Regions from separate parts of the Sphingobium sp. B2D3A genome, predicted to be linked through region 3. Evidence: riboswitches for the same ligand, from Rfam matches in the RefSeq annotation. Region 3 holds a riboswitch; each other region holds the start of a gene.
The links. Region 3 has a riboswitch for cyclic di-GMP ahead of M2337_RS14385 (autotransporter domain-containing protein). Riboswitches for the same ligand answer to the same signal wherever they lie in the genome.
Positions count from the first base shown of each region.

Region 1: another riboswitch for cyclic di-GMP. It lies ahead of M2337_RS01040 (autotransporter-associated beta strand repeat-containing protein); the one in region 3 lies ahead of M2337_RS14385 (autotransporter domain-containing protein).
Region 2: another riboswitch for cyclic di-GMP. It lies ahead of M2337_RS05205 (hypothetical protein); the one in region 3 lies ahead of M2337_RS14385 (autotransporter domain-containing protein).
Region 4: another riboswitch for cyclic di-GMP. It lies ahead of M2337_RS17220 (hypothetical protein); the one in region 3 lies ahead of M2337_RS14385 (autotransporter domain-containing protein).

Region 1 covers NZ_JAOQOI010000001.1:216,469-222,426, forward strand. Annotated here, with positions in the region: gene M2337_RS01025 (TonB-dependent receptor) at 1-1,225, shown strand, start outside; gene M2337_RS01030 (MFS transporter) at 1,279-2,463, shown strand; gene M2337_RS01035 (helix-turn-helix transcriptional regulator) at 2,488-3,264, shown strand; cyclic di-GMP riboswitch class I at 4,067-4,142, shown strand; gene M2337_RS01040 (autotransporter-associated beta strand repeat-containing protein) at 4,627-5,958, shown strand, end outside.
Region 2 covers NZ_JAOQOI010000001.1:1,121,507-1,127,464, forward strand. Annotated here, with positions in the region: gene M2337_RS05205 (hypothetical protein) at 96-1,220, opposite strand; cyclic di-GMP riboswitch class I at 1,423-1,500, opposite strand; gene M2337_RS05210 (TetR/AcrR family transcriptional regulator) at 1,672-2,274, shown strand; gene M2337_RS05215 (hypothetical protein) at 2,600-3,004, shown strand; gene M2337_RS05220 (efflux RND transporter periplasmic adaptor subunit) at 3,001-4,260, shown strand; gene M2337_RS05225 (efflux RND transporter permease subunit) at 4,387-5,958, shown strand, end outside.
Region 3 covers NZ_JAOQOI010000001.1:3,101,028-3,106,985, forward strand. Annotated here, with positions in the region: gene M2337_RS14385 (autotransporter domain-containing protein) at 1-1,605, opposite strand, end outside; cyclic di-GMP riboswitch class I at 1,796-1,870, opposite strand; gene M2337_RS14390 (pyridoxal phosphate-dependent aminotransferase) at 2,170-3,312, opposite strand; gene M2337_RS14395 (TauD/TfdA dioxygenase family protein) at 4,134-5,024, shown strand; gene M2337_RS14400 (TonB-dependent receptor) at 5,227-5,958, shown strand, end outside.
Region 4 covers NZ_JAOQOI010000002.1:99,711-105,668, reverse strand. Annotated here, with positions in the region: gene M2337_RS17230 (helix-turn-helix domain-containing protein) at 1-145, opposite strand, end outside; gene M2337_RS17225 (lytic transglycosylase domain-containing protein) at 1,042-1,737, opposite strand; gene M2337_RS17220 (hypothetical protein) at 1,874-2,308, opposite strand; gene M2337_RS17215 (hypothetical protein) at 2,369-2,590, shown strand; cyclic di-GMP riboswitch class I at 2,633-2,707, opposite strand; gene M2337_RS17210 (hypothetical protein) at 3,094-3,429, shown strand; gene traL (type IV conjugative transfer system protein TraL) at 3,481-3,765, shown strand; gene M2337_RS17200 (type IV conjugative transfer system protein TraE) at 3,769-4,368, shown strand; gene M2337_RS17195 (type-F conjugative transfer system secretin TraK) at 4,407-5,117, shown strand; gene M2337_RS17190 (TraB/VirB10 family protein) at 5,142-5,958, shown strand, end outside.

The sequences.
Region 1 (5,958 bases), 2.9 Mb from region 3:
CCAGACCGGCTTCCAGATCATCGAGCAGCAGCAGCCCGAGCAAATCTCCATGGAAGCGCGGCTCGCCTCGCCATCGGGCAACCGCTTTGGCTGGCTGATCGGGGCCTACTATCTCGACACGCATGTCACCGCCCGCTCGAACACGGAAAGCGCGGCCGCCCTCACCTATAGCGATCAGATCATCGACACATCGGGCAAGACCGCCGCCGGCTTCGGCCAATTGACCTTTGCGATCGTGCCCGCATTCCGCGTGACCGGGGGACTGCGCTACACCTGGGAGCGCAAGACCAGCGACAGCGAGCGGTACACCATCCGCAATGCTCCGGGGCCAGACCCGGTCATTCCCCTTCTCCCGGTCGGCGCGCCGGCATTTGTCGTCGACCGATCGCTGACGTTCGAAGCCGTCACCTGGCGCGCCGGCCTCGAGTTTGACGCGGGACCGCGCTCGCTGGTCTACGCCAACGTCGGCACCGGTTTCAAAGCGGGCGGCTTCTTCCTCGGTCCACCGGGCGCCAACAGCTTCGAGCCGGAAAAGGTGACCGCCTATACCATCGGCACGAAGAACCGCTTCCTCGACAACCGCCTGCAACTCAATGTGGAGGCGTTCCTGCTGGACTACAAGGACCAGCAACTCGGCTATGTGAAGCTCATTCCCCCATCCGTGGTTCTGGTGACGGAGAATATCGGCCAGGTTCGCACCAAGGGCGTGGAGGCCGAAGCAGAACTGCTGGTTACTCCGTCGACCCGGATCGGGCTGCAGGCCCAATGGCTGGACGCCCGGGTGAAAAAGCTCGTCTATAATTCGGTTTCGACGCCCGGCCCGACCTCGCAATGCCGCACCGCCGGCACGACGGTCGATTGCAGCGCGCTTCGCGCGCTCAAGTCGCCTGAGTGGGTGGTCGCCGCCTCGCTGGAACAGAGCTTTACGCTCGGATCGGGCGACCGCATCATCGCGAACATCTTCAGCCGCTATGAAGGGCCGCGCGAGCTGGATCTGGCCTACACGCCGGAAACGCGCGTTGGCGGTTCGACCCGGACTGACGCGGTGCTGACCTATGCGTTCGAAGGCAAGGGCCTGAGCATCAGCGCATTCGTCAACAACATTGAGGATGACGTCGTCGTCAACAATGTGGCGCCAAACCCGGCCTATTCGACTATTGGTGTGGTCGCGACGTCGCTGCGCCCGCCACGGACCTATGGCGTGCGACTGTCGGGAACCTTCTGATTTCACCCGCATCACTCCCACGGCCAGGCGCGAAAGCCTCGACGCTTCTGATCGTGTCGATCTGTGCGATGGTCTATTTTCTGGACGGGCTGGTCCACACGATCATGGGTCCGCTCGCTCCCGAATTCGCGCCGATGCTTGGCCTTGGCGATGCCGATCTCGGCCCGATCTTCTCGGCCAATCTGATCGGTCAGTGCATCGGCCTGATTGCGTTTCCTCCGCTGGCCGCGAGATTTGGCGACCGGTGGACGGTGGGGCTGACCCTCGCCGGCTTTGGAGCCGCTCAAGCCTTGACGGGCCTCGCGAACAGTGCCGAGCAATTGTTCTGGATGCGGCTGGTAACCGGCGTCCTGTTGGGTGGCTGTCTGCCGAGTTGCCTTGCAATCGTCACCGCAGCCGCCCCGGTCCAACGTCGCGGCCTGGCGATCACCTTCCTGTTCACCGGCTACGGCCTCGGCGCCACCATCGCGGGCATCGTCGCCATCGCCTTTACCGGACTAGGCGGCTGGCGCGTGGCAATGGGCGCGGTGGGACTGCTCTGCCTCGCGACATCCGTCATCACCATCATGGTTCTGCGGGACGCCGAGGAGGTGGCACCGCAAAGCGATGCGCCCCAGCCCCGCGCCAGCCCCTTGAGCCTCCTGGCCCCGCACTATCGCCTGGGCACCACGATGTTGTGGTTCGTCTTCATCGCGATGCTGACCATCAGCTACTGCCTCAGCTCCTGGCTGCCGGTTCTGCTCGTCCGGCTCGGCTATGCGCCGGCCTTCGCAGCCTTGGCGCTCTCCATCTTTTCCTTCGGCGGCATCGCTGCGGCGCTCTGCATGGGGCTTTTGATCGACCGCTACGGCGCCTATCGCGTTCTCGTCTCGTCCCTGCTCATCGCAGCAGCGTTCTTCTTCGTGGCCGGCCAGATTGTGGGCGCGTCCTCAGCCCTGGTCCTTCAACTCGTGCTCGCGGTATGCGGCTTCTTTGCCCTCGGCGCTTATGGCGGCGTGAATGTCATCCTCGCCAGCTTCTACCCGCCGCGCCTGCGATCGACCGGTATCGGATGGGCCAAGAGTGTCGGCCGCATCGGGACGGTCGCGGCGCCGGTCCTGATTGGCGCGCAGCTTGAGGCGGGCATTGCGGAGACCACCATTCTGGCCTCCTTTGCGGTGCCGGCCATCGCGGCGGCGATTGCGTTGATCGCCATGAAGGTGTTCAAGAGGCGTGGAGTCGCGACTGAGGGGGTATAATCCCAGAGGCGGCAGGAGAGCTGAATGTCCTACATCCGCAAGATCGAGGAATGGCGCGCCCCCGTCTCCATGGGCGCCATCTATGAACGCTTGCTGGAAACCGCCGGGACCGACCAGTTCGGCACCGCCGTCCATGATTCGGTGATGACGGTCACCGGTGGCGCGCGCAGAATTTACTTGTTCGAGGCGACGGGCAGAGAAACCAGCGAACTGCAATATTTCTTCGGCGAGCCACGCGTGGAAGCAATGCTGCCGGCCTACAGCCAGCATTATCACAATATCGACCCGGTATGCGACGCCTATAGCGCAGCGCCATGCGTGAGCGACCTTGCCATCCAGCGCATCCGCCCGCCGGACATCAGCTCCGATGAGTTCCGCAGGCGCTTCTTCGATCAGGCCGGTATCGTTGAGCGCGTCTCGATCATCCAGCGCGGACCACAGGCCTGGCGCGTCATCAATGTCGCGCGCCATCGCTCCACCGGCCTGTTTACGGATAGCGAGCTGGACGCGTTGGTGGGTCTGGCCCGCCTAGCGCTGCCGATGCTGCCCCTCAACCGCAGGCGCGCCCTTTCCTGCTTCTCCTCCGCCCAGCACATCGAAAGCCGACTGCGGCACTTGTTCCCAAATCTGACCCGGCGCGAGCGGCAAGTCTGCGCCCGGGCGACCGCCGGCATGTCGGTCGAGGCAACAGCGCTGGATCTGGGTATCGCGAAAACGAGCGTCATGACCTATCGAAAGCGCGCCTATCAGCGACTGGGGATCAGCAGCGTGCCGGAATTGTGTGCGCTGGCAGCGCACTGATCTGGTGAGGAAAGGCGCTGCGAAAGGCTGGCGGAGAATTACGCGGACGTCTGTTATCGCGCTAATACTAAACCTTCCGGGAGCATATATAAGCCTCAAAGATGAATGACGAAGCCGGCGTCGGCTATTTAATGATAATATATCAAATACCTACATTATATCTAATGATGGCAATCATGCCCCCACACTTGCAATTATATTGCCCATGCGAGACGCCAGCCCTGGCGCCCGAACATTCGGTACGTCTCGCTTCCCACTACTGGGTTCAAGTGGCGGATGCCCCCCGCAGCTTCGATGCTGAAAATTATAAGTTAGCCAACTTCAAGTTGTGCGACCTGCGCCGCTCTGTCGCCTTTCAGTGCCCTCGCAATTACCGTCCTGATCACCAACTCGATCGCCGATAAAGTGGCGCCGCTCACCGTAAGTGGCTTTGACCAAGCATCTGCGACGACGGCCGTCTTTTGGCCCAGGCCAACGAGAAATTGGGACGCCCATCTTGCTCTGGCGACAGCGGGTGAACAAGCCACCCGCCGTTTAGGGGCCGTTCTTTAAAAATGGGGCACGCGGCCGCACGGCCATTTCAGCCCGAAGATTGCGCTGATGGAACGACCATCCTTCTTTGTCGCGTTCAAAATGTCAATGCCACGTTAGCGCGAGCGGCCGTTTCCTTAACAATCAACGCGGTACCGCAGCGCATTAACCATCTCTTTTTCCTACGAGATGATTTTATTGCTGTTAATTTTCGTAAATTGCATCTAAGGGCCGGTTAATGCGAGTCTTCTTGAAAGAAAATCAGCATTAAACCCGACAATGGCAAACCATCGGCGACGATGGGACGCAAAGCTTCCGGTCTCGAAAGAGATAGCGGGGATGCCGAAGGAACAAAAAGTGCCCGACATATCTTGTCGTGTAGTTGCGCCATCTCTCTCTAGACTTCAGCGCCCTGCTCTACAAAAATATGAGTTCAGCCTTTCCTGCATATTTTCGTGCAGCGGGCAGCGCGATACTATATACGCCGTGCCTTCTAAGGTAGGCGTGACAAGCGCCAATGCCTCAGCCACATATCTCGGCCACAGTCCGCTCGCCCACCGCGCCCTGCATCGCTCGGCCCCGCCTGCGATCGCGCTGAGCACCCAAGTCTTTCCGCGGAGGGAGACTGGCCTTTCTGTCACAGCGGATTGGGCAACCACGCAGCCAACTGGAACGCGGCGGGCAGCCTCAGCGGGGGCGCTGAGGCCAAAGCCTTGGCCAATCGACCACAGCACTCGCTGAAAAACCAACGGGGCAGAAGCGGCGCTCTACGCCCTGCTGCTGCCGCGCGCAACGATTACATCTAGATTTTTCAATACTTTGGGGGAAATCATGAATAAGCAAGCCAAGTTTCTCGTGTCGGCCGGTGTCACGGCCTTGTTGGTGGCGGCTTCATCCGCCGCGTCTGCCCAGAGCAGTGATCCGATCATCGTCGATGGGCAGAACGGCACCGGAAAAGTGGTCTCCGGCAACGCGGCGCTGTCCGGCAATAGCAACGTGGTCGGGAACAGCGTCGCTGTCGGAGAGGCTGATCGCCAGACGGTTTACACCAACTTCCGCACCGAAGGCGGCGCCGGCTCGGGCGGTGGTGCCGGTCTTGGCGGCGTGTTCTTCATTGATAGCGGCGCAACCCTAACGCTGAATAATGTGAGCTTTGCGAACAATCACGTCAAAGGCGGCGAAGGCGGTGGAATTGCCACGTCGTCGGTCGCGCCGATCGCGGTTTCAGTCGTCGGCGCCTCGGCAGATGCGTCCGCTGCCAGCATTCTGCAGCCGACATTGAGCGACGTGACTTACAATGGAAACGGGCAGTTCGTCGTCAACAAGATCATTTCTATCGGAGACAATACGCTCATTCAGGCCGGCGCAGGTATTGCCCAAAAGCTCGGTGACGGCTCGGTCGGCCAGGTGAACGCGACGATCACGGAGATCAATCCCGCGGGCAGCAACGCTTATGGGACGCTTAATGAAATAAGTCTGTCAGGCGGCATCGCGATCGATTCCTCCAACGTCGTCAGCGGCCTGCTGAGCGGCGGCAACACCGTCACTCTGAACGCCCCGGTGGCGGCTGCCGATGTGATGAGGGGCCAGACGGTCTATTACAAGGACACCAATAACGTCACGCGGACTGCTACGGTCAGTCAGGTCAACTATAACAGTGACAACAAAGTCACTTCCTATGTGCTCAATGAGTCGATTTCCGCGAACGGCCCGATCGACACGCCGGCTGTATCGGCCTTCGCGGTAACACGTTTCCAGTCGGCCTCCAGCTCGACGCTTTCGAACACGATTACGCCAACCGGACCGCTAGGCGGCTTTGCCGTGGGCATGACCGTCCAGGGCGCTGGCGTTCCGGCCAACACCGTCGTTACGGCTGTCGATCTGAACAGCGGTGTCGTCACCCTTTCGAACGCGATCGACCTCCAGCAGGTGACGTCGCTGAAGGCATCCTTCAGCCCCCTGATCTCGAACGGGAGCGGCAGCGCGACCATCCAGGTGGGCTCCATCGCGGGCTTCGCGGTGGGTCAGACCGTTTCGGGAACCGGCATTCCAGCCGGTACGACGATCACCGGGATCGACCCCGATACCAAGCAGGTGACGCTGAGCAACGTCATTGGCGCCAATGGCGTCTCGGCGATCACCGCCGGCAAGTTCGTGCTCACC
Region 2 (5,958 bases), 2.0 Mb from region 3:
TTGGAGCGGTGAGTGCGCGGCGGGTCTTGAGACCGCCCGCCGCGCACCGGAGGGAAGGTTGCGCCGAGGTTGGCGACTTGAGGCGGGGTGGCTGTTTAGCGGCCCAGTCCCAAGGAAGTGCCGACCGTGTTGAGCGTGCCGGTTACCGGCGCCAGCAAGCCGCCATTGGTCGTGGTGCCGGCGCCTGCGCCTGCACCGGCTTCGACGCTGCCGCCAACGCCTAGCGCACCGCCGACCGAGCCGACCGTGGCACCGACCGTGCCAAGCACGCCGCCATTTACGTCGCCGCCCGTGGCCGTTCCGCCGCCAAGCACGCCGCCGCCTGACACGTCACCGCCCACGCCCACGGCGCCGCCGACAGACCCGACGGTCGAACTCACCGCGCCGAGCACGCCGCCCACGGCCCCCGTGCCACCGCCGGGCAGGGACGCGCCGTTCGGCAGCACATTGGCGTTGACCAGCGCCGGATCGCCGCTCCCCAGCAGTTGATTGCCGCCGAGCGCGACATTCAGCAGATTGTCGGAAATGCCGCCGGTGGGCGCCGTAATGTTGGTCACCCGTACATCGGCGATGCCGTTCACTGTCGCCAGCGCGGTATTGCCTGCGTTCAGCACGCCGGCGGATGCGAGCGTGCCCGTCGGCTGGGTGTCGCCAAGCACGCCGACGCCGATCGCGCCCGCTGTGCCATCAAGACCGTTGGTCACGGTGCGACCGCCAACATCGATGGACACCACATCGCCGACCACGCCTTGCGCGCCCTGCAGCAGCAGCGTGCGGCCCTCGCCGGCATCGACCAGCACCGTGCCGGTATCCTGCAGCACCCGCGTGATCGTGCCGGTCACGGGCTGCGTGACTGGCAAGGCAGCGGCGATGGGGGTGGTCACGCCTTGCTGGCCATCCGCGACGCCGAGCACGGCATTGCCGGCCGTCGCCAGAACCGGGGAGACCTGCGTAACGACGCCCCCAGCCAGACCGCCACCGGTGCCGCCGCCGCCATCGGCCGATCCGCCGCCCCCGGTATTTCCGCCGCCGGTGTTCCCACCGCCGGTATTTCCGCCGCCGCCCGTGTCAGTGCCGCCGCCGCCATTGTTGCTGCCGCCATCGCTGCTGCCGCCCGACCCGGGCGCTGGCGAGCCGACATTGGCGTAGCGGGAATAACCGCTGGTCTCGCAGGCGCTCAGCAGCATGGCGAGCGCGGAGCAGGCGGCTATGGCGGGCATGGCCCGGCATAGTCGTGACGTTCTGTTGGATCGGAATGTCGTCGTGGAAAGAACCTGAGCCATTGCGTCATCTCCTGTCAGGCTTGCAGCCGGGCTGGAGACGGAGCTATCCGATGGCAGGCCCACGTAGCGCGGAGCGGTGTGGAGCGATCATAGCCAGAGCGAGGCGTAGACACGCACACACAGCTCCGACCTCGGCTCCTTCGGCAACCCCGCTACCTTGAACCCAAGGCCGGAAGCTTTGCGTCACGGCGTCACCACCGCTTTGCCATTATCGGGATCGGAGTGATCCTGCGCTTGAAATGTCAAGCGCTGGAAAAGGTTCATGGAAAAGAGTCTGAACTTAACTTTTATCATGCCTGGGAGAACGTGCCGCCCGAGCGGGACCGTCCTGGCTCCCTTCGTCGCACCGGACTCGACAAGCCCGGCGAGGAATTCTATACCGCCCGATATGGAACAGACCGCCATCAGGGGTCGGCCCCGCGAATTTTGCTGCGAGCAGGCGCTTGCGGCCGCGTTGCGTGTGTTTTGGACCAAGGGTTATGAGGGCGCGTCGCTCAGCGAGCTGACGGACGCGATGGGGATCACCCGCCCGAGTCTCTATGCCGCGTTCGGCAACAAGGAGGCCTTGTTCCGGCAGGCGCTCGATCTCTACGAGCGGGAGAAGCTGGCCTATATCGGTCCGGCTTTGGATATGCCCACCGCGCGCGGCGTGGCGCAGCATCTGCTCGATGGCGCACTCTCCACGATTGCCGGCAATGGCCAGCCCACCGGCTGCCTCAGCGTGATCAGCGTCACCGCCTGTGGCGCGGAAGCGCAATCGATCCGTGAGGAAGTGCTCAAGCGCGGCGAGACCGTGAAGCGGGCACTGGTGGCCCGGATGCAGCGCGCCATCGACGAGGGCGAGTTTGTCGGGCCCACCGATGCGGAAGCGATCACGAAGTATCTCATCGCCGTTTTGCAGGGCATGGCGGTTTTGGCCGGCTCCGGCACCACGCGGGAGGAGCTGGAGCGCGTTGCCGAGACGACTATGGGGATGTGGCCTAGCCGCTGAAGCGCCTGGGGACCCAAGACCGATTTTGCGCGCTGCAAAATAAAATATCGGTCGGTACAAAAAACCGGGTTGACGCCTGAACATCCGATTAATATACCAGTCAGTACAGAAGGCGTGGGAGTGCGTGCGGCTTGGCCGGGCGCGTTCTGCTTGCCCGACTTGATTTGACAGCAATTTCATAGGTTCTGGTTTCGGGACGGACGCGCCGGTCGCGCACCGTCTTTCCCGGATCGATCCCTGGCATCCGCGATGCGCGCGCCCGGCAGCACTGGCTGTCCGGGGCTACCCCGTCGTGCCTGCCGGGGAAGCAGGAGGAGACATGGTGATGGCATATCTGGATCTGAGAGATGGCGGGGCACGGGCGATGGTCCCGGGTGTCACTGCATCGGAGGCTGCAAGCCTCCAGGTGCAGGATGGCCACCTCCTTCCGGTCGAGTGGACGATTGTCCGCCTTGCGCGGGAGGACGGTCTGTCTTCCCTCCGCGAGGAGAGCCGCCTGGGCCGCCTGCTGCGCCTCGTCTTCGGCTTCCGCCGGGCCATGCCGTTGGCGAGCGCGCGCCTCGAAGCGCTGCGGCGCATCGCGGTGCTGAGCTGGCACCATGGCTACAACATCGCCCCATCCGAGCTCGGTCGCTTTTACGAGGCCGGCTACACGACCCATCAATATGAGACGCTGCTCCGCCACATCGGCGCCCTGCGTCTGTCGATCAAGCGGAGGAACCGCGCATGAACATGCTCAAGAAACTCAGCCCGGCGGAAGCCACGCCCATCGACGCCGGCACGACGCGGCGCCGCTCGCTGACCCGTGCCGCCTGGGTGGCGCTGCCGGTGCTCGCCATTGCCGGGGCCTATGCGCTGATGCGCCCGTCGCCCCCGGCTCAGGCCGCGATGGCGGCACCCACTGTCACCGTTTCGGCCCCGCTCGCGCGCGAGATCATGCTGTGGGACGATTATGTCGGCCGGTTCGAGCCGAGCCGCGCGGTCGAGGTGCGTCCGCGCATTTCCGGCCAGATCACGGCCGTGCATTTCACGGACGGGCAGATGGTCCGCGCTGGTCAGCCGCTCTTCACCATCGATCCGCGCCCCTTCCAGGCTGCGCTGGCCGAGGCGCGCGCTGGTGTCGCCACGGCCCAGAGCGATCTCGCGCTGGCCCGCAGCGATCTTGAGCGCGCCGAACGGCTGGTGGCGGTAGAAGCCGTTTCCAAGAGCGAAGTCGACCGGCTCCGCGCCCGCGTCTCGGCAGCATCGGCTGCGCTGGCCGGTGCCCAGGCCCGTGCCCGCAGCCGCGCGCTGGATCTTGAGTTCACCACCGTGCGCGCGCCCATTGGCGGCCGCATCTCGGATCGGCGGATCGACCCCGGCAACCTCGCATCCTCGGGAGAGGGCGCATCCGGCACGTTGCTCACCACCATCAACGCGCTCGATCCGATCTACTTCACCTTCGAGGGGTCCGAAGCGCTGTTCCTCAAGACCAAGCGTGATGCCGATGCCGACGCCACGCCGGTCGAGATCAAGCTGCAGGACGAAAATGCCTATCGCTGGAAGGGCAAGCTCGACTTTACCGATAACGGCCTTGATCCGCGCTCGGGCACCATTCGCGCCCGCGCCGTGCTGCCAAATCCCGATCTGTTCCTGACGCCGGGCATGTTCGGCAACATGCGCCTCTCCACCGGCGCGCCAACCCGCGCGCTGCTGGTGCCGGACACCGCCGTGCAGACCGATCAGGCGCGCAAGACGCTGCTCGTCGTCGGCAAGGATGGCACCGTCGCCGCCAAGCCGATCGAGCTTGGGCCGGTTGTCGATGGCCTGCGCGTCGTGCGGGCCGGGCTGGATCCCGCGGATCAGGTGGTGATCGTTGGCACCCAGCTCGCCATGCCCGGCGGCAAGGTGCAGGTCCGCAAAGGCCGCATTGCGCCTGAGACGCAGCCGGCGACGCCTGCCGCCGCCACCGCGCTGATGTCCGGCCAGGCCACGTTTACGCGCTAGGTCGTGATCGGCTTCGCCTGAAGCCGATCCTGATCCGGTCCCTTTTGCTTTCCGCATGTCCGAGCCGTCAGGTGAAGCCGCCTGACCCGGACATGCTCTGAGCGCTGCCCCCGAGGAGATCTCCTCATGCGTCTGTCCCGTTTCTTCATCGACCGGCCGATCTTCGCGGCCGTCATCGCCGTCATCATCACGATCATCGGCGCGATCAGCTATTTCTTCCTGCCCGTTTCGCAATATCCCGAGGTGGTGCCGCCGACGGTGACCGTCTCGGCCATGTATCCCGGCGCCTCTGCCGAGACCGTGGCGGAGACCGTCGCCAGCCCGATCGAGCAGGAGATCAACGGCGTCGAGAACATGCTCTATCTCTCGTCGCAATCGACGGGGGACGGGCGCGTGGTCGTCACCGTCACCTTCAAGCAAGGTACGGACCTCGATGAGGCGCAGGTTCTGGTGCAGAACCGCGTCGCCATTGCCGAGCCGCGCCTGCCGCAGGAGGTGCAGCGCCTCGGCATCGTTACCAAGAAGACCTCGCCGGACTTCCTGCTGGTGGTGAACCTCATTTCGCCTGATGGCTCGCTCAATCGCGAGTATATTTCCAATTACGCGCAGACCCGCATCAAGGACCGGCTGGCCCGCATCGAGGGCGTGGGCGACGTGCAGCTCTTCGGCTCGCGCGATCTCTCCATGCGCGTGTGGATCGATCCGCGCCGTGCGGCGGCGCTGGGTCTGACGGCCGGCGACATCGTTTCCGCGCTGCGCCAGCAGAATGTGCAGGTCGCCGCCGGCACGCTCGGCCAGCCCCCCTCGGGCGGATCGGCCTTCCAGCTCAATGTCGAGACGCAGGGTCGCTTCACCGATCCGCAGCAGTTCGCCAATGTCGTCATCCGCACCGACGATCAGGGCCGGCAGGTCCGCGTCTCCGATGTCGCGCGCGTTGAGCTGGGCGCCGAGGATTACGGCACGTCGGCCTACCTCGGCGACAAGGACAGCGTGATCATCCCCGTCTTCCAGATGCCGGGATCGAACGCGCTGGCCGCTGCCGAGGCGATCAAGGCGGAGATGAACGTCCTGGCCAAGGACTTCCCGCAGGGCCTTGAATATCGCATTGTCTACAACCCCACCGAGTTCATCCAGAAGTCCATCGACGAGGTCGTGAAGACGCTGGTCGAGGCGGTGATCCTCGTCGTGCTCGTCATCATCGTCTTCCTGCAGAAATGGCGGGCGGCGCTGATCCCGGTGCTGGCGATCCCGGTCTCGCTCATCGGCACGTTCGCGGTGCTGGCGGGCATGGGCTATTCCATCAACAACCTCTCGCTGTTCGGCCTCGTGCTCGCCATCGGCATCGTCGTCGATGACGCCATCGTGGTGGTCGAGAATGTCGAGCGCAATCTGGAGAACGGGATGACTCCGCTCCAGGCGGCGCGCACCTCCATGGATGAGGTGGGCGGGGCGCTGATTGCCATCGTGCTGGTGCTGTGCGCCGTGTTCGTGCCGACCTTGTTTATCGGCGGCATGTCCGGCGCCTTCTACCAGCAGTTCGCGATCACCATCTCGGCTGCGACGATCATCTCGCTGGTCCTCTCGCTCACCCTGTCGCCCGCCTTCGCGGCGCTGCTGCTGCGGCACCGCCATGCCCTGCCGGAGGGCGCGCCGCGCTGGCGCCAGCTCACCGAGCGGGCGGGCGATGCGTTCAATCGC
Region 3 (5,958 bases):
CAGGGTCGCCTGATAGGTGGAGCCCCCCACGCCCAGCACGCCCCCTTCAACGACATAGGCCTGACCCACACCGAATGCGTCGCTGCTGGCAGCGTTCAGCGTCCCTTCGCGGACCGTCCAGCCGGTCGTCCCTGTCCCCGTGAGCGTCCAGGTGCCGGTCCCTACCTTCACGAACTCATCGAAATCATAATATTGCGTGCCGACCAATCCGGCGTCGAATGACGCATTGATGGCGCCGCCCAGCGCCAGGGTATTGGTGCCGCTCGCGATATCCGCATCCGCGACGAGGCCGATGATGTTGAAGCCGGCATGCAACTCCAGCGTCACGTCGCCGGCGCCCATCAGAATGGCGTGGCCGAAGGAAGGCGAGGCCTCGATGGTACCGGCGTTGATGATCGTGGTCGCCGCGCTGTTGGTGACGATACCGGTTTCACCCAGGATCGACCCGGAATTGGTGATCTGGACCATGCCGCTAAGTGTGTCTGCATCGACAGCCGCGATCCCGCTCAGCGATTGCAGCGTGCCGGTGTTGCTGATGACCACATCGCCAAGCGGCGTGCGCGCCTGAACTGCGCTTCCGGTTCTGCCGGTGACAATGCCGCTGTTGGTGATGGTGATTTTACCAGAGCCGGGCGCATCCTCGTCGAAGCCGGCGACGGCGAGAATGCCGGTGGTGCCCTCCGCAATGCCTGCGTTGGTGATGGTGATATTGCCGATCTGCGAGGCGCCCTGAATCGCCGGGCCGTTGGCCGAGATAGCCTCACCCTGCTCCTGATTGTCGATCACCACTTCGCCGTTCGGCGTCCAGCCGACCAGCGCCTGATTGTTGACCGAAGACACGTAGGCGTTGTTCGTGATTTTCGCCAAACCGTTGTAATTGACGACGCGGATACCCGCCGCCTGAGCCTCCACCTGGCCAGTGTTCGTCACGGTCACCTCGACCGGCTCGGCATCGTTGAAACCGCCGTCGGCGTAGATTCCCCGCTGGGTGAAGTCTGCGGCCCCGTTGGTTTGCTGGACCGTGATGGCCCCGCTATTGGTGATGTTCACCGATCCTGCGTTGGTGGTGGCAGAGATGCCATTGGTTTCCACGCCTGAGACCGTCAGCGCGGCGCCATTCTCGATCACGATGTCGCCCGCGATCTGGTTGCGAACCCAGATGCCACCGTTGCCACCCACGCTGTCAACCGTGACGTCCGGGCCCAAGGTGACCGAAATGTCGTTCCGACCCTGGATATTGGAACTGACGTTTACGCCGCCATTATCAGTGGTGCTGATCGTGGAATTGGTGATGAGCAGCGTCGACGTAATGTCGCCAGAGACTGTATTGTCCCACGTATAATAGCTGACGCCATCGCCCGTGATGCTCCACTCGTCCTGTGCGCCGTTCACAATGAGGCTGGTATCGCCTCCTTCAATACGAGCCTTAACCGACGAGGGTTCGCAGAAAAACAGGGTCACATTACCCTCAGTCTGGCAAATGCCAGGCTCGGCGTGGGCGGCAGATGCGCCTGCCAACATCCCCGCAATGCCGACGCTGCTGAACAGACCGGCCTTGAGAGCCTGCCGAACGGCGCCGCGCGTTTTGATTGCCTTGCCCTGCATTACGAAATCCCCTCGTGTGGGCCCACCGCCCAGATGATGTGAAGGGCAAACCGCCATGCAGGTGCGGTTCAACGGGATTTGAGACAGGATCGAAGCGCGACGACAGGGAGCGCAGCCTGAGGTTCAAACGAACCCCATGACCTTCTCACAGCAGGTTACACACGATATCCGAAAATGCTCTGTTTCATCCCCCGGTAGCCCCGCTACCCCATTGGGGCCGGAGGCTTTGCGTCCCGCCGTTACCGACAGTTTGCCCTTGTCGAAGGCGACGAACACCCTTGGGAAAGCCCGTGAGGCGGAGCCGTCATCTTCAGGAGGAATATTAACGTTAGCTGAGCGGCAGCGCAACAAAAAAGCCCGCCCTCGTCGAGATGACGCGCATGCAGATCGAAGCCATACAGCTGATTTGTCGTGTGAAAATCGGCACTCCCGGTCTGGAGCGAGGTCATAACCGACCCTGTCAAGCCGATAATCATGGTTAACGAACGCGCAAGCAAGACGTCGATTGCACTGCAATCCGCTCCTCTAAAATATGGTTGGGGACCACCGCCCGCGACGTGATCGTTACAGCCGTCGCTGGCCGGGCAACCATGCCGAAAGGCGCCGCACTGCCTCTTGCACTTCGGCTTCCGTGATCGCAAAGCTCAGCCGGATGAACCGATGGCCATTGACCGGATCATGGTCGACCCCCGGTCCCGTGGCGAGGCCTGTCTCAACGAGCAGCTTCTTGCAGAACGCCGGGCTATCATCCGTAAAGTCGCTGACATCCGCATAGATGTAGAAGGCACCATCCGGCGGCGCGATGCGTCGCAGGCCAAGGGCTGGCAAGGCTTCCATGAGAATGTCCCGATTGCGGGCATAAGTAGCGCGATGCGCTTCCAGTTCCGACGTGCAGTCCAGCGCCGCCAAAGCGGCATGCTGGCTGATCGACGGCGCGGTCAGGAACAAGCTGCCCATATAGGCGCGGGCACGCTCGACCATGGCGCGCGGCACATAGAGCCAGCCGAGCCGCCAGCCGGGCATGCAGTAATATTTCGAGAAGCTGCTGACGATCATCGCGTCGGCTGCGAATTCCCCCATCGAGCGGCAAGGCGCGCCGTAGCTCAGGCCGTGGTAGATTTCGTCCGAAATGACCGCGATGCCGCGCTCCCCGCAGAGCCGCGCAATCGCCTCCAGTTCGGCAGGCGCGATGATCGTTCCGGTGGGGTTGGCCGGGCTGGCGACGATCACACCCTGCGGTGCCGGATCCAGCGCCGCGAGCGCGCGCGCCGTCAGCTGAAAGCGCGCCTGCTCGCCGCATTCGATCTCGACCGGCGTCATGGTGAGCGCGCGCACCGTGTTGCGATAGGCGACATAGCCCGGCCGGGCCATGGCGATCCGATCACCCGCCTTAAACCGGGTGCTCAGCGCAAGGACCAATGCCGGCGAGGCGCCGCAGGTGAGCAGGAACTGATCCGGCTCCGCCGCTATGCCGTACCGCTCCCGATAGAGTTGGACGAGACGCGCCTGCAGCGCATGACTCTCCCAATAACCCATCGGATCGATGCCAAGCGCGTCGCGCGCAGCATCCAACGCGGCCTGCGGTGCCCCCGTGGAGGGCTGGCCAAACTCCATATGGAGAACCGATCGCCCCTCCCCGCCCAGGCGATAGGCCAACTTGCTCAATTCTATGGCCTGAAACGGCTCGACTTCCATCAGATCACCCATCGCTCGGTACAGCGCCGATAGTCGGCTCCGGCACAGATGCCAACGTTGGGGACTGCGGAAGCGGCCGAGTTTGAGAACCCGGAGAACGACCCCGGACACATTGATTTACGAGGAGAAAAGTTGAGTAGCTAGTATTGCGTGAAAATTTAAAACTCAGCTTCCTAACATATCCAAGAAAAGCTTTTTGATCTTCATCAGATTTAATATTTTTACCTTTTCCGTACCATCAGAAGCAGGGCACTCTGTGCCTTCAAAGACGAGAATCAAAAATTTCATGTTTTTGAAAATTAAAATCTGTTTAATACTCTATTTATGATTACTTACAATTGAATATTCATTGTCGTCTTTTGTCCTTTCAAATGTATTTCGGGGCAACTGACCGATGTAGATTGCGCGAAGCTAAAAGGCGACAGCGCCCTGTCGGCGCTCTTTGGCCGCCGCGGCGGGAGTCTTGACCGGCACAGCCTCCCACCGGGCGAGCCTATTACGCTCGCCACAAGGGTATGCTGCTCCTGGGCGAGATCGTCGAACTTGGCCTCGACGAGCGGGGCGATGGAAGGTGACGTGATCTTCAACGTTTCGAACGTTTGACCCAGAATTTTGACTTCTCGATACAACCGATCGCGTAGCGGACCACTCGTATTCGTTCACCCCTCGGCACGCATTTGATCAATTCTCATCGCCCTACCGGGTCATCCCAGAAAAAGCTGGAAAAGAAAACCAAGCGTTATGCATAAGGTCAATATAGTCCATGAACAACCGCACCGTTGCCCTCGTCAGGCCACGCCATAAATCTCGATGAAAATATCGGGAGACGATGCATGGAGATCAATCCGCTTCATCCGCTGTTTGTAGCGGAACTCATCGGCGCTGACCTTTCCAGCGAGCCGGATCAGGCGCTGGTCGACCTCGTGGAAGAGGCGATGGCGCAATATGCGGTGCTCGTCATCCGCGCGCAATCGCACATCGATGACGCGGATCACATTCGCTTCAGCCGGGCGTTCGGCCCGCTGGAACTCCCCCATGGCACGCGCTCTGATGGCGCCGCTCCCCGCAAGCGGATCAGCCCGCTGCTCTACGATGCCTCCAATCTTCGGCTGGACGGAGAGATCATGGCGCCGGACGACAAGGCGGTCGCCAACAACAAGGGCAATGAGCTGTTCCACATAGACAGTTCCTTCCACGCCATGCCAACCAAATGGTCACTCCTGCTCGGCCACAGCGTCACCAGTGAGGGCGGTGAGACGGAGCTGGTCGACACCCGGGCCGTGTACGACGCGCTGCCCGAGGATCTGCGGAACCGGATCGACGGGCGCGTTGCCGAGCATAACGTCTGGATCTCGCGCCAGCGCATCGGCTTTGAGGGCACGATGGCGCTCAAGGAGATGTATCCGGCGGTCACCCACGACATTGTCGGCCTGTCCGCGTCCGGCCGAAAGTGCCTCGTGATCGGCTCCCACGCGGACCATATCATCGGCATGGACGAGGCAGAGGGTCGCGCCCTGCTGGACGCCCTCGTCGCCTTCGCATCCCAGCCGCAATTTATCTATAGCCACCGGTGGCAGCAGGGAGACCTGCTCATCTGGGATAATCGCTGCACCCTGCATCGCGCCCGCCCGTTCGATTACTTCGGCGTGAAGCGCGATCTGCGTCGCTCGACCATTTGTGAATATGGCAACGAAATGTCAGCCATCGAGGCGCGGCGGGCCTGATCGGCCGCTGCGTACAGAGGTCGATATGCACAAGCTGAATAACGGTTATCGCCGCGCCCTCATGGCCGCTGTTCATGAGCGATGATATCCGCCCATCGTTGGATCGACACGCCGCCGGCTCGTCAGCCGCGGCCCACGCGCCAGCCAAGCTACCGCCCAAAGAGCGGCGCTTAGAGTAGCTGCGATTTCAAGGGAGAGTGATATGGGGCTCAAGACGATTTTTGGTGGTTCTGCATCGGCAGCCGTGCTGGCAAGCCTGTGCGTCGCGGCGCCTGCCGTCGCGCAGGATGCGGCCGAGACGGCCAGAACCGACGGTGACATCGTGGTGACGGCGCGCTTCCGCGAGGAACGCCTGCAGACCGTGCCGATCGCCATCACCGCCGTCACCGGCGACGAACTAGTGGCGCGCGATGCGCGGGACGTGACCGCATTGTCCAACACCACGCCGAACATCTATCTGCGGGAAGGCAGCGCTGCCTTTGGCAAGTCGCTCCAGTCGACCATCCGTGGCATCGGCGAGTCCGACTATCAGTTCACCATCGAGCCTGCGATCGGCGTCTATGTTGACGACGTGTATCACGGCACGGTGTTCGGCGGCGTGCTTGGCCTGCTCGATCTGGAACGCGCGGAAGTTCTGCGCGGTCCGCAGGGCACGCTGTTCGGCAAGAACTCGCTCGGCGGCGCGCTTCGGCTCGTTTCCAAGCAGGCGACCGGCAGCAACACCGGCTATGTCGAGGCGACCGCAGGCAGCTACGACCGCATGGACGTGCGCGGCGCCTTCGATGCATCGCTCATCAAGGATCGCGTCTTCCTGCGCGTTTCGGGCGCCTCGCTGAGCCGCGAGGGCTATATGTCCGTGCTGGACTTCGCCTGCGCCAACCCCGGCAGCACCGGCGCGGGCACGGCGCCGCTGTCCTACCTGCTACGCCAGAGA
Region 4 (5,958 bases), on a different contig from region 3:
GAATGCAGTAGTGGACGGCGCGGCGGCCAAGACCTGTCCACCGCATCAACGTCTCGTAAGAGGGATTGCACCACCCTTTGCGATAGTGAAGCTCATCGAGCATTCTGATGAGCATGTCGCGGCATGACCGCGTGAATAGCGTCAAGCGATGCTCCTCGGCCGTAAGCTCGCGACCAGAACGCGCTTCGGCCGCGAGTTTCCTCCCGTGCTCAAACATCCGGTAACATGCATGGGTGAGCTGCTTGCGCTGCTCAGTGGTAACCGGCCTAACAAACTCTGCCTCCGCAACGTCCCCAGTGCGCACGCTGCCGCCCCAGACCGGCCGACGCGTGATGTGCGTGCTGCCGTGCGGCTTCCGCGAGAGGGGGGGGGATCCCGCCAATCTCGATGCTGTCGCGCTCAGGGCGCCAGACATGCGGCGCTGAGGCTCCCTCACGCCACATAGAACTGCCAGCGGAAGGACCGGAACGCCTGCGGCTCGCTGGCGCTGCTGGAGGGCATGCGCCGTGCTGATGTCATCGTCGCTTATTCCGGCGTTACGGAGCTCGGCCAGCGCGGCCGAAGGCACATCTGCTATTCCAATTTGGGTATGGAACATCGTTCGGTCACTCCAAATCTGGAGCCCGTGAGGACGCAAAAAATCGCGGCGCAATTTGCGCTTTTGTGTTGCGAGTTTTGGGAAGTCAGGCTAGCGTCCGGCTGCAACACCTGGTTTGACGCTTGCGTTGATCCTCCAAAAAGCCCGGCCCTTGGCCGGGTTTTTTTATGTCCTCACTTGCCCCCTTTCATTTCATTACGGACGCGGCGGTCTCATTTGATCGAACGGTCAGACGCGGTGACGTCTCAGAGACCAAAACCGGAAAATAGATTCGACCGGGCGGGAGCATGCGCTTCTGTTCCGTTTGCGTGCCACGATTGAATCTCGTGCTTTCGCCGACGATACGGGCAAAAGAATCGTGGGATCGGCGATAATTGTCGCTGCGGACCGTGCACGACGCTTGCAAAACCGTTGGGCGATGGCCGAGCTTTGATGGACGACCATCAATACACTCGAACAATTTCAGCCCGCGCTGAGGCGATCGGCGCTCGGGAGGTTCTCTCATTCGCTATACCAGTCAGATGGTACCAATTCGCGAGAATGCGCCTGACGTAAATTTGGGTCTCTTCGATGTTGGGGATCTCGCGCTTCTTACGAACCCGACCTGGGCCTGCGTTGTAGGCGGCGAGCGCGAGGTGAACCTGCCCGAAGCTGTCGAGCTGTTGTTTTAGATATGCGGCTGCACCTCGCAGATTGTCACGAAGGTCGAAACTGTTGACGCCAAGCTGACGAGCCGTGTCAGGCATCAGCTGCCCTAAACCAAAGGCGCCCTTCTTGCTGATTGCCGAGTGATTGTACCCGCTCTCCTGAATGATCAGCGCATCCATGAGGCCAACCGGAAGACCGGACCTACAAGCAATGTCATGCACCACCGGATATATCATCTCGCGGCGCTTTTCGGCTGCTGCGTTGAGCAGTGCAGACTTCCGATATATTGGCGCTGCACATGATGTTGAGCTTGCCGACATAGCAATTTGCCGAGCAGATGAAGCCCTTGTCCCTTTCATCCAGAAGGGAGCGAGGACAAACGGTGCCACTGATGTTGGCCGCGACGCCTCGGGCGCTGGATGTTGGGCGGCTTCTGAGAAGCTCATCATCATGCCGGCTCGAATCTGGCTGGGAAGGTCCCCCTCAACCACCGCGCGCTCCCCAAAGGAAAGCACAGTCGCTTGCCGGCTCGCGTCAGCCCTAACAGTTTGAGGGGTGGCCGCGCAGGTTAGAATTACGAAAGGGAATAAGAGGGGATCGATACGACGTATCATCGCTCTCTCCTGGTTAGCGGAAAGAGATCAGGTTCGAGCGCGCGTGGTTGCTCTGGATTAGCTTGTGATGATCCCCGAGCAACGTGAGAATGCGATTGCAGAGCATCGCTACCTCACCATCATTGAGGTCGGGCATCACGTCAGAGTCTGGCTCGAATAACTCCCTCATCAAGGTCGACACGAGACGGCAGACGAGTGTGAGGCGCGGATCATGATAATGTTCAGGGTCGTTGAGGACTTCGACCGCCAGGAACGCTTCTAGGCGATCTACTCCGATCGCTCGCCCAACTGCGACGAGATTTTCGTATCGAGGTCTGAGGTTCCCACCAGGTTCGAGCAGGGCGGACAGGCTGCTATGGTGCTGGCTCACCAACTCGCTGATTTGGCGTAGCGAGAGTGAGCGACGCGCGATCACCCGTCCATATAGATTTCGGTACTTCTCGATCATCAGATCGCCTCACCCCAAAAGCCACTACGTCGCAGCATTGCAATGTTTGCAAACTGTGTCATGTTGGCACTACTGTTATTGTTGTCACAGCGCAACGCATGTTTCATCTGCGAAGGGATGGAAAAGAAGGTGCATCGACTTGTTTTGATGGTTGAACCGGAGCTGATGGAGCGCTTGAAAGCCTCCATGCTCCGTCGCGAGGTATTCTCGCGCTCTGAAGTCGTTCGCCAGTTGATCGATGAAGCACTTACGCGGGAAGAGGCCCCCCCCGCCGCGAAGTAGCCGCTATGGGCTGCAGTCTTCATTTTTCGGAAATACCCCTGTTTCGGTGACCCCGCTATCTTCGTGAGACCGGAGGCTTTGCGTCCCGCTGTCGCCAGCGCTTTGCCTTTTCGATCAGCTCATTGTTCCGAGGATGGGCTGTTCAGGGTTTCCTAACCACGTTCCCGGCTTATCGGTCAAGGTTACATCCGTGGCATACGCTTAAATTAACCTTGATATTCTGCCAAAGAGAACTTGCAACACAGTTCGTGGCTAGAAAACGCGCCAAACTGGCTAGAAAAATAGCCACTGCGGCTAGAAATCCCGCCATAGTGGCGAGAAAACCCGCCAGAATTAGAAATTTTATTGCGCAGAATTTGGCTCTCGATTCGATTTCTTGATATTTTTCGCTAGAAAATCATTTCTGGAGCTGAATCAGTTCAATTTTCACTTGCTGACTGCCTTCATGTTTTCCGATTTTGCTGCGGGGGTGATGAACCACCTCGCAAACATCGGAGAACTATATGGGCAAGACCATGTCCCGGCGCTTTGCGCGGGACAATGAACGTGCACTCAACGCGGCCGTCATGGCCGCGCTGCTACTTGTGGCACTGTTCTATCTGATCAATCCTGCTTTCGCAGGCACCGACACGACATTCGCGCCGGCATCCACGCTCTTTCAGAACATCCTTCAGGGTTCGGGCGGAACGTTGATCGCAATAGTCGCGACGGCAATCGGCCTGGTGAACCTCGCCCGTGGCGGCTTCCAGATGGCATCGGTCGGCGTACCGCTCGGCGTTGGGATCGGCGTGGCCACCGGCCCCGCAATCGTCACCAGCACGATCACCGCGATCATCTGACACTCTAGCCTGCCGGGCTTTTCGCGGCTCGGCGGGCAGGCGGGGCGGCTTATGAACCGATACACTATTCCCTCGAAGCTGGATGAGCCCGAGCGCATCGGCCCCTGGACCATCGACGAACTTGTCGTGACCGTGGGACCGTTCGTCGTGGGCATCATCACGCAGCAGTTCACGGTCGGCATCATTGCAGGGGCATTGGGCTGGTGGGGCTTACGCAAGGCAAAGGCAGGTCGTGCCGGTGCCTGGCTCATCAATGCTGCCTACTGGTATCTGCCGAGTGAGGTGTTGAAGCTCAGCGCCGTCCCGCCTTCCTACATTCGATTGATGGCGGGGTAAGGCATGGATCTGGAATATAGTCAGGGGCAGGCTCAAAGGGTCTTGCGCCAGCGTAATATGCTCGCGTTGACTTGTGCCGGCCTATCGGTGCTGACGGTCGCCTCGCTGATCGCCGCTTCGGTCAAGGACCGCGAAATCGTTCTGCAGCCGATCGCCGGACGATCAGTCACCATTTCGTCGCGGGCGATGGATCGCGATTATCTCGAACTGGTGACACGCGACACGGCGGTACTCATGTTCAACAGGACGCCGCAGTCGGCGGACTATTGGATGAACCAGGTCCTCAAGATCGCTCATCCTTCCGCCTACGGAAAGCTCAAAGGCGAGCTGATCAAGATCGTCGACGATCAGCGTGGGTCTAGCGTCGCGCAGTTCTTTACGATGGAGAAGCTGACGGTCGACCCCAAGGGCCTGAGCTCGACCGTAACCGGTGTTTTGCACACCATGGTCGGGCGCGAAGAGGTCTCGGCCATCCAGCGCACGTTCCAGTTCAAATGGACCTACACCGGTCTTGAACTGCGCCTGATCGGTTTCCGGGCCGTCGAACCCGCAACGGCGGGTCCCGCTTCGCAAAGCAACGCCAGTGGGGAGGCAACGCCATGACCGGTAACGTGACGAGATACTCCTGTGCGGGACTATGCATGGCTGCATTGTGCGCCGCATCTCCAGTCTGGGCCGATCAGCAGTTCACCGTCGAGGATAATGACAGCGTCCGCTGCACGGTGGCAGCGAGCGAGCTGACGCGCGTGAGCCTGGTCGATGACGCCTTCGCCAGTGTTTCCAAGACCGAAACGCTCGATCCTCGCGACGACTTCTCGGTGGTCAACGAGCCAACGCGCGGCGACATCTACATCTCTGTGCCCGATGGCTTTCGGCCCGGAACCCTGTCCTTCTTCGGCACCAGCAAGAAGGGCTTCGTCTACAAGTTCGCTTGCAAGGTCGAGAAGGTCGAGGCGCAGCAGATCTTCCTGACCAACAGCCGCGCCTTCGCGCCACCAGCCCAGGACGCGCAAGGGCTGGAGGATGAGGCGCCCGATCCGGACGAGGCGGCCGTTCGGCTGATCCAGGGCATGGCCGCACAACAGGTCATGCCCGGCTATCGGCTTTCCCGTTCGGCGCTCGCGCCGGTCCAGGTCGGCACGCTGACCGTGCAATTGATCGCTGAGTATCAGGGCCTCGATCAAACGGGCCGCGTCCTTCGTATCGAGAACAAGGGCGATAAGCCCGTGGTTCTCGATGAGAGCGCCATCGCGCCCGCCGGTGCCCATGCCGTGAGTATTTCACGGCCGCAGCTCGGGCCCCGTGAGGCAACCGCCGCCTATGTCGTGGTCGCGAACGCAGACCAACGCTGAACAAGATCGACCGGAGCAAATTCAATGGCAGGTATGCTGGATTTTCTGAAGCGGCGAGACCATCGGCCCCATAATGGTGCGGCGGGCGATACCATCGCCAGCATCGACATGACGGCCAATGATGGCGCCCTGCATCGTCAACGACTGATCCTTGCCGGGGGCAGCGCCATCGCGATCGCCGCCGCCATGTGGTGGCTGTTCTCAGGACGCACGCCGGCCAATCAGGACCCCAATGCGCAGGATCTCGCTTCCAGCGACGTGCAGATCGCGACCGGCGAGCTGGGAACGCGCAATCTGTCCGAGAAAGAATGGATCGCCATGAGCGAGAACCGCCTGCAAGCGCAGGCGGGGCAACTCGATCGCCTGCAGGGGCAGGGGGACCAGCTCAGCCAGCTTCAAGCGCAGGTCGAGGCGCTTCGCGCGCAGAACGCGTCCATGGAGAGCGACGGCCGACAGGTCCTGTCCGCCTATGAATCGGAGAACGCGGCTCTGCGCTCACAGCTAAGCGCCGCGCAGACCGCCCCGGCGCCCGCTGCAGGAACCTCCTCGCTCTACGGCCAAGGTGGACCTCAGGCCTATCAAGCGCCGGATGCCCCTGGGCGTCGCCCGGGCGAACTCAAGGTCATCAACTTTGGTTCATCGGCGGCCGCCTCGGGCGGAACACCGGCAGCGGGCGCCCCGTCGCGGCCCGGCGCCGTCCTGACCGATAGTCCCAACTATCTCCCGGCCAACAGCTTCGCGCGCGCGCGGGTGATTGTCGGTGTGGACGCGGCGTCCAACGTGCAGAGCCAGAGCGATCCCTTGCCCGTCGTCTTGCGCATCACCAGTCCGGCGCGATCGG